Linked DNA regions of Prosthecobacter debontii. The protein of the gene in region 2 interacts with the protein of the main gene of each other region in a pairwise test. Links are inferred from orthologs where the notes say so. Each region holds a gene or a part of one and is shown on either strand. Other genes may lie near its edges.

Region 1 (3,109 bases), on a different replicon or contig from region 2:
AATGTAAACGGAATGGTTGCCCGTGCCGTCAATGCTGGTGTCCGGCACTTCATTCCCAAACCTTACACTGCGGAGACGCTGCTAAAGACGCTGCAAAAAATATTATCCGAATCATTCGACTCAAGGATTGGGGCTTGAAGCAGAACAAAAGGTGAGTAGGCCAAATCAAACAACCTACCCACCTCAAACATACAGGAAGATCAAACCACCACGTTCACCAGCTTGCCTGGAACGACAATGACCTTCTTTACAGGTTTGCCTTCCATGAACTCCTGCACACGAGCGCTGGCGAGGGCGATCTTTTCGATCTCCTCTTTCGTGGCTTGGATCGGCACGCGAGCTTTGTCACGCAGCTTACCATTGACCTGGAAGACGATTTCTACCTCGTCTTCGATCAAGGCCGCTGGGTCAAAGACAGGCCAAGTCTGATCACTCAGCAGCCCACTCACGGCGATCTCGCGGAACTTCGTGGCGATGCGTGCATTCAGCTCTTCAGCCAGATGCGGTGCAAACGGACCCAACACCTTCAGGAAGGTGATGATCTCTTTCACGGGTTTCACCGCCGCTGCGGTGAAGGAATTCGTGCAGATCATCATTTGAGAAATGGCGGTGTTAAAGCTCAGCTTCTCGATGTCTTCGCCACACTTCTTGATGGTTTCATGCAGCACCTTGATGACCTGCTTATCCGCAGGCGCATCCTGGAGACCCGCAGAGATACTCCACTCGCCTTCTGCATTCTGCTCCATGACCAAGCGCCAGACGCGGGCCAGGAAGCGATAAACCCCTTCCACGCCTTTCATGCTCCAGGGCTTCACCTGCTCCAGCGGGCCCATGAACATCTCATACAGACGCAGGGAGTCGGCCCCGTATTCGCGCACGACATCGTCCGGGTTCACCACGTTACCACGGCTCTTGGACATCTTCTGACCGTCCTCACCCATGATCAGGCCCTGGTTCACCAGACGCTGGAAGGGCTCAGGGGTGCTCACAAAGCCCAGATCAAACAGTACCTTGTGCCAGAAACGAGCATACAGCAGGTGCAGCACGGCGTGTTCAGTGCCGCCCACATACAGATCCACACCGCCGGGCTTACCACCGCCCATCCAGTACTTCTCCGCTTCTTCGCTGATGAATCGTTCGTTATTCTTGGCGTCGCAATAGCGCAGGTAATACCAGCAGGACCCCGCCCACTGCGGCATCGTATTCAGCTCACGAGTCGCGGTGTCCGAATACTTCACCCAATCGGTAGCCTTGGACAACGGAGGCTCGGGCGTACCCGTCGGTTTGAAGTCTTCCAGAGTCGGTGGCAGCAGGGGCAGCTCGCTCTCAGGAATGGAGGCGTGCTGGCCGTTTTCCCAGACAATCGGGAAAGGCTCACCCCAGTAGCGCTGACGGCTGAACAACCAGTCACGCAGCTTGTAATTCACGGTGCCTTTACCCAGACCTTTCTCTTCCAGCCAGATGGCCATCTTCTTTTTGGCTTCGGCCGTGGACAAGCCATTCAGGAAGCCGGAGTTGACGGCATAACCTTCGCTGGCGAAACAGGCCGCAGGCTCCATTTCACACACCGCCCCGCCTTCGCCTTCCAGCTTCGGTGCTGCGGCAACGACCTCACGGATCGGCAAATGGAACTTGGTGGCAAACTCCCAGTCACGTTCATCATGGGCAGGCACTGCCATGATGGCTCCGGTGCCGTAGCCCATCATCACGTAGTCGGCGATCCACACGGGGATCTTCTCGCCATTGACGGGGTTGATGGCAAAGCCACCCGTAAAGACACCGGTCTTCTCCTTGGCCAGCTCGGTGCGCTCCAGATCGGACTTGGAGGCCACGCTCTTCTGGTAAGCTTCTACCGCTGCTTTTTGTTCGGCCGTGGTGATGCTCTCCACCAGCGGATGCTCAGGTGCGATGACCATGTAAGTCGCCCCGAACAGCGTGTCCGGGCGAGTGGTGAAAACGGTGATCGTCTCGCTGCGATCAGCCACCGTGAACTTCACCTCGGCACCTTCACTGCGGCCGATCCAGTTGCGCTGCAGCAGCTTGATGCTTTCGGGCCAATCCAGGCCATCCAGCTCATCGATCAGGCGCTGGGCAAAGGCGGTGATGCGCAGCATCCACTGGCGCATGGGGCGACGCTCCACGGGGAAACCACCCACTTCACTTTTGCCATCGACGACTTCTTCATTGGCCAGCACGGTGCCCAGTTGCGGACACCAGTTCACCGGAGCCTCGCTGACGTAGGCCAGACGGCGCGCATCGATCTCGGCACGGCTCAGCCCTTGTGCTTCCAGCTCGCTGATCGGTGCCGCTTTGCCCGCTTCATTCACATAGCTGTTATACAGCTTCAGGAAGATCCACTGCGTCCATTTAAAGTAGTCTGGGTCGGTGGTGTTCACTTCACGATCCCAGTCATAGGCAAAGCCCAGGCGCTTCAACTGTCCGCGGAAGCCCTCGATGTTTTGCTCCGTGGTCGTGCGTGGATGTTGGCCGGTCTTGATGGCATACTGCTCCGCAGGCAGACCGAAGGCGTCCCACCCCATCGGGTGCAGGACGTTGAAGCCATTCATCTTCTTGTAACGGCCAATGATGTCCGTAGCCGTGTAGCCCTCTGGGTGGCCGACATGCAGCCCTGCCCCGCTCGGATAGGGGAACATATCGAGCACGAAGTACTTCGGCTTGGAGGCATCAAAATCCGCGTCCCCAGGGTTCGGCGTTCGGAAGGCTTTTTTCGCCTCCCAGGTGGCCTGCCATTGGGGCTCAAATTCAGAAAAAGGAAATGCTTTGCGCTGCTCGCTGCTCATACAAGGGGCGCGCAACTAGGCGCAGCAGGGGCAAAGTGCAACTAGGGAAATGCCCCGCACCGAGCCGCTAGAGCTCCACGCTTTGCATCATGGAAGCTACCTCGACTTTCCCCTGCGGATGCCGTTCTTTCAGGGCCTCACACAGCACGCTCGACCGCTCGGGCTCGCCATGGACGAGGAAAACCCGCTGCTTGCTCCCCTTGATCCGATCAAAGTAAGCCAGGAGTTCATCGTGATCCGCATGACCGGAGAAGGAATCCAGCGTTTCGATCTGGGCATTCACGGCAAATTCATCCCCCAGGATATTC
Region 2 (6,042 bases):
AACCGCTCTGGGAACTCCTGCCGGACAAGCTGCCAGTGAGCGGCTGAAAAAACTCATTCGCCCCTACTTCCTCCGGCGGACGAAACGTGAGGTGCTGAAGGATCTGCCCGAGAAGATTGAGCAGGTGCTCTGGTGCGAACCGAGCCCCGCTCAGGGTGAGGTCTATCGTCGTCTGCTCGAAGAAGGGCGCGATGAGATCAAGGCGGCTCGCAAACGATCCGGTCAGAATGGGGCCAAGATGACCATGTTCACGGTCTTGTTGCGTTTGCGTCAGGCTTGCTGTGATCTTCGTCTCACGGGTTTACAGGCGGATACTTTAGGCAAGCTGGAGCGCGAGGACCTCTCGGGTAAGTGGCCCATGCTGGAAGAGCGTCTGGAGTCCATTCTGGAGGGCGGCGGCAAGGTGCTGATTTTCAGCCAATTCGTGCAGTATCTTCAGCACGTGCGCACCCTGCTCAAAGAGCAGAACCTGGAGCATGCCTATCTCGATGGTAGCAGTCAGGATCGTGAAGCTCAGGTCAAACGCTTCCAGACAGACCCGAACTGCCGCGTCTTCCTCATCAGTTTGAAGGCGGGTGGCTACGGTCTTAACCTAACGGCGGCCGATCATGTGATCCTGCTCGACCCCTGGTGGAACCCCGCTGTTGAAGCGCAGGCCATTGACCGCGCTCACCGTATCGGTCAGCAACGTGTCGTGACCGCTTACCGCCTCGCCATGCGCGGCACGGTGGAGGAGCGCATTCTGGCCCTCCAGGCGAAAAAGCGTGGTCTGGTCGAAGCCGCCCTGGACGAGAAATCACCGCTCATGGCTGGGCTGAATGAATCCGACTTGGAGGAGCTGATCAGTTGACCAAGTGAGTCTGACTTGTCGTTCCAGAGGTATGACTTGCCCATTTACAGCAGGCCATGTCGACGTGCCTTCCAGTAGGCGCCAAGGTGGTAAATGATTCCACAGCTTGAGTTGTGCCGGTAGTCGCACTGGAGGATGACGTCGCGAAGGCGTTGTTTCTGCTCGGCGGGAATTTCGGGCTGCGGGAGCATGAGGGGGACAATGGCCGATTCACCAGCTTCACGGGTGATGTGCCAGATCTCGCGGTAGGCTCCCCACTGGGGATTGGGGTAACCCTTTTGATTCTTCCAGACCGGCACTTTGCGCCAGTCGGGACCGAGCATCTGCATCTCTGTGGGGGACTTTTTGGCGATTTGTGAGCAGATGTAGGCCGTGCGCTTGGTGGCCAACTGGGCGACGTGGGCCATGACCTTTTCGATCTCGCTCTTCAGTGAGTTCTCAGGTTCCAGAGCTAGGAGTAGCTCCAGCGAGCACTGCATCTGGAGGAGGGCGTAGGCGGGTTTGTGACCATCCGGTGTGGCGGATTGCTTGACCGCTTCCGCGACGTATCGGCGCCACTCTTTGCGGTAGCGCTCATCCTGAGTCACATCCCAAGCCGCTGCGTAGATCATGGGCAGGCGGGCAGCTTCATGGGCCTGCACATTCCACATGCGACAGATGCCGAGGGGACAGTGCTGGCCATCGGCGCGGCAGAAGTCGTAATCGTTCTCTGGGGTCACGAACTGGATCATGCGATCCGCCACCGCTGCGAGAATATTGCGGATTTCGCCCTTCGTGGCCTCGTCCACCAGCGGGCTGTGGTAATACTTCCACAGACCATGAACAAAGTGGGTGTATTGATCTCGCGAGGAGTTGATGTAAACGCTCTTTCGGTCTTCGGGGCAGACGTTGCGTGCGACATAACCCGGGACTCCGTGGACGGTGGCGCTCAAGCGCATGCCATTAAAAACCTGGCTCATGCGCTCGCGTAAAGCCTCGTCCTGAGTCACCGCATAACGATCCGCGAGAATGCTCAGCATGGCTCCCCCGAGGATCATGCCATCCTCCATGCCAGTGCTGTAGCCACAGGGATTGGGAAACTGGTGCTTCACTTCCTCCGCCGTAGGTAGGTGGGCCAACTCCTTGCCCGGCTCATAACTGCTGAGGTAGTCCGCGAAGGTCTGCACATCCTTATGGAAAAAGCGATCCCAGGTGACTTGCCAGGCCTCGTCGATCTTGGTTTCCAGCGCAGCAGGCGGACCTTTCGCTGCTGAAGAAAATGGAGTTGAACCCGCGTAGAAAACAAGGGCAATGAGGAATGCAGTCAGGAACTTCATGAGAAAAGCCCCGGCATCTCTTCGAGCGAATCGGATACCGGGGAGAAATGTATTACAGAGCGCCAACCGAGAAGCTTCAGGAAAAATGTAATTTAGAGCATTCCGCGAAACTCTTCTTCACTGAGGATCTTCACACCCAGTTTCGTGGCCTTGTCGAGCTTGCTACCGGCTTCGTCACCGGCTAGGAGATAGGTCGTCTTGCCACTAACGCTGCCGCTGACTTTGCCTCCATTGGCCCGGATGATGTCGGCGATGCTTTCGCGATCTTGGCTGAGGGTGCCAGTGATGACCCAGGTGGTGCCCTGGAGCTTGTCACTCGCGGCTTCGACGGTTCGCTGTGCCAGGGTTAAACCCGCTTCACGCAGACGATTCAGGAGGGTGAGATTCGTGGCATCTCGGAACCAGGCATGAAGGCTCTGAGCAACCACGCTGCCGATATCTGGACACTGCGAGAGTTCCTCGATACTGGCTTTCTCAATGGCGTCGATGCTGCCGAAATGCTCCAGCAGCTTGCGTGCACCGCCAGCGCCGACGTGCAGGATGCCGAGACCAAACAGCAGACGCCAGGCATCCTGTTGTTTGCTGGCTTGGATCGCTTTCAAAAGGTTGTCGATGCTCTTGTTGCCCATTCGCTCCAGGCGGGAGAGTTTGAAAATATCGAGCTGATAGAGATCCGCCGCGTCTTCGACCGTGGGTTTACCATTCAGCGGGGTGTCCACCAGTTGAGCCACCACGGATTCGCCGAGGCCGCTGATGTCCATGGCGCCACGGCTCACAAAATGTTCGAGTCGGCGCTTCACCACCTCGGGGCAGTGAGGGTTGGGGCAGCGGATCACGACTTGCTCTTCATCGCGATGCACAGAGCTGCCGCAGATCGGGCAGGTGGATGGCACGGGGATTGGAGTTTCCTCGCCTGTGCGCAGTTCCTTTTTCACCATCACCACCGCAGGGATGATCTCCCCGGCTTTTTCAATCACCACCGTGTCCCCCACGCGAATGTCTTTGCGCTCGATTTCCTCAAAGTTGTGCAGGGTCGCGTTGCTCACGGTGGAGCCACTGAGGAAGACGGGCGTTAAGCGTGCGACGGGAGTGAGCGCTCCGGTGCGGCCAACCTGGATATCCACCGACAGCACCTTGGTCTCGGCCTGTTCGGGCTGATACTTGTAAGCGATGGCCCACCGTGGGGCTTTGCTGGTGGCTCCGAGCTCGCGTTGATCGGCAAAGGCATTGACTTTAATCACTGCGCCATCGGTTTCATAGGGCAGGGATTTGCGGCGTTCATCCAGCTCGCGAATGGCCTCCAGCAGGCCTTCAGCCGTGTCTTTTCTCCAGATGAGATCGGCCTTGCGCAGGCCCGCTCGTTGTAGCAGCTCATGCACCTCAGACTGGGATGCAATCGGGTGATCCCAGGAATCGGCGAGGCCATAGAAAACGATGTCCAGGGGCCGCTTGGCCACGATCTTGGGGTCCAGCAGCTTCAGTGTGCCTGCTGTGGAGTTCCGCGGATTGGCAAAGCGGGGTTCACCGGCTTCTTCACGCTCCTGATTCAGTTTGGCAAAGTTGGCCTTGGTCATGAACACCTCGCCACGCACCTCGAAGGTTTGAGGGCCCTCTTTGGGCAAGCGCAGCGGCAGGCTCTTGATGGTCTTGAGGTTATGCGTCACGTCATCGCCAGTCTGGCCATCACCACGGGTGGCACCGTGTTTGAGCACACCGTTTTCATAACGGATGCTGATGGCGACTCCATCCACCTTCGGCTCAATGACGCAGTCGATCGTCTCCCGATTCAAACCTTTCTGAAGACGGGCAAAGAAGGCCACCAACTCGCTCTCAGAATAGGTGTTATCCAGGCTCATCATCGGCACGCTGTGGCGGATCTGGGTAAAACCTTCAATGGGGGCACCGCCCACACGCTGCGTGGGAGAGTCCGCCGTGAGCAGATCGGGAAATTGGGTTTCCAAGCCCTGCAATTCGCGCAATAACGCATCGAACTCCTGGTCCGTGATCTCCGTCCTCGCCTCGACATAGTAGAGGTGATTGTGGCGATGCAGTTCAGTGCGGAGATACTCGGCACGAGAGGAAGCTTCAGCGTGGGTCATGCGCGGATCTGTTTAGCGGGGAAGATAGGAATGGGAAACTGGAAATCACATGGCTCCGGAAACCGTAGGTTTCACTGGCTGACTCAGGGTGAGGGGAAAACGGATTCTTGATGGTTAAGTGAAAGCTTTATTAGATTCGGTGAACGTCTTGTGAGACATCCAAGTTATCGCGAATTGAATAGGTGAGAAATCCGTGAGAGGGGAAGAAATGACAAAATGGATTTTTACCCTCACACTGGCGAGTGTCTTGAGTTGGACTGCACTGACTTCAGGAGCTGTCTTGCTTCAGCAAGAAGCGGGTGTGTTTGCTTTTGAAGCCGAGGATTATTCGTCGCTGACGGGCAGCGGCTGGTCGGTGATTACGACTTCTGGTGGCACTCAGACCATTCCTACCGGCTCCAATGTGGTCGGTGATGCACTCTACACTCATGGTGGCGGCTCACCGAGTTCCTTTGCCACTTATGATCTCCAGTTCACTTCGGATGGCACGTATTACGTGTTCACAAAATACTCCATGTATGATCGGTCGAACTCCACACCGCCTCCGAGCTATGGAAACGAGGACTCCTTTTACCTGCCGCGTGATCTCGGGATCGCCGCAGCCACAGGCGCAGGGCAGGACAATGATTGGTATGCCCAGCACCTACCAAGCCAGGGGCACCTTCCTGCCGCCAGTGAGACACCCAACCCCAATGAAGGACAGTATTTTTACTGGGATATGGGACAGTTTTCAGGGGATTCTACGGCAGCGTTGACCTTCACTGTTACAGGAGCCAGTGTTGAAAACCCCTTGGATGTTACTTTCACCATCGGTAACCGCGAGGGTGGGGTAGCGATTGATCGTTTTGTGCTCAGCACCACCAATTACAATGCCTCCATCAGTGGCGGTAACAGTGCGACTCTGGATGGCATCGCTTCCGTACCGGAGCCCTCACGGAGCTTGTTCATATTGCTCGCGTTGGTTGCTTTGGCACTGCGGCGCCGCCGTTGAGTCAAAGGGCACCTGCCGACAGCACTAGGCGAGTTTGGAGTAGAAGGTGTCGGTTTGCTCAGCATCGGGAATGACCTCGATGAGAAGGGGCCCTTCGGGTAGATCGTCCAGTTGGTCGGGATGTGTGACCTTGAGGTAACCGAGCCCCCACATCTCGGCCCACGGCCCGAAGTGAACGCGATGGCGGTTCTCAATGATGTGGCGAGCTTCGCGCGAAAGGCCACGGAGAGATTTAACGCGGGCAAAGATCTTGCCGCCTCCATTATTGATTACCACGAGGCGACGATTGGCCTTTGGAAGTTGAGCCATGATCCAGGGGGCGGCCAGATCATAGAGAGCACTGAGATCTCCCAAGATCAGCCAACTCTCACGAACGATGGCCGAAGTTCCCAGCCAAGTAGAAACGAGTCCGTCGATGCCATTGGCTCCGCGGTTAGCTAAAAACTCAACTTGGGGATGGATGAACCCTACCCCGAGATTGAATTCGCGGATGGGGAGACTGTTTCCTAAAAAGACCTGCGAGCCGTCGGGGATGTGCATGGCTAGTTCACGCATCCAACCTGGCTCAGACAAGGGATGATCACTCAGGGCCGCCTGGATGTCAGGAACCTGACTGGCGACGATGGCAGGAGGGAGTTGATAACGGCCCATTTCGGCCAAGCATGACCAAGGCAGCGTCTGCACCCGCTCTCGCCGAGCCAGCCCAGGAAAGGGCAGTCGGGTAATGTTGGTGACATGGATTTCGGGATGATTTTCCAATTCTCTCCACCACGTGGCGGTAGGCAC

The links. Proteins that work in one complex are often made in the same cells at the same time.
Region 1: the proteins of ligA (region 2) and leuS interact in binary tests that used the Escherichia coli proteins (3 or more experiments, as listed by UniProt). The link is inferred for Prosthecobacter debontii from one-to-one orthologs.

What each region holds. Positions count from the first base shown.
Region 1 is NZ_FUYE01000008.1:95,812-98,920, forward strand. It holds leuS (leucine--tRNA ligase), read right to left. Parts: upstream 2,802-3,109; coding sequence 201-2,801; downstream 1-200. Other genes in the region: B5D61_RS13255 (PAS domain S-box protein), read left to right, coding at 1-138; B5D61_RS13265 (MBL fold metallo-hydrolase RNA specificity domain-containing protein), read right to left, coding at 2,869-3,109.
Region 2 is NZ_FUYE01000016.1:125,544-131,585, forward strand. The notes cover bases 1,763-4,749. They hold ligA (NAD-dependent DNA ligase LigA), read right to left. Parts: upstream 4,266-4,749; coding sequence 2,259-4,265; downstream 1,763-2,258. Other genes in these bases: B5D61_RS19980 (hypothetical protein), read right to left, coding at 1,763-2,166; B5D61_RS19990 (PEP-CTERM sorting domain-containing protein), read left to right, coding at 4,474-4,749. Also shown: B5D61_RS19975 (DEAD/DEAH box helicase), read left to right, coding at 1-850; more of B5D61_RS19980, read right to left, coding at 895-1,762; more of B5D61_RS19990, read left to right, coding at 4,750-5,256; menD (2-succinyl-5-enolpyruvyl-6-hydroxy-3-cyclohexene-1-carboxylic-acid synthase), read right to left, coding at 5,281-6,042. UniProt on the Escherichia coli protein: DNA ligase that catalyzes the formation of phosphodiester linkages between 5'-phosphoryl and 3'-hydroxyl groups in double-stranded DNA using NAD as a coenzyme and as the energy source for the reaction.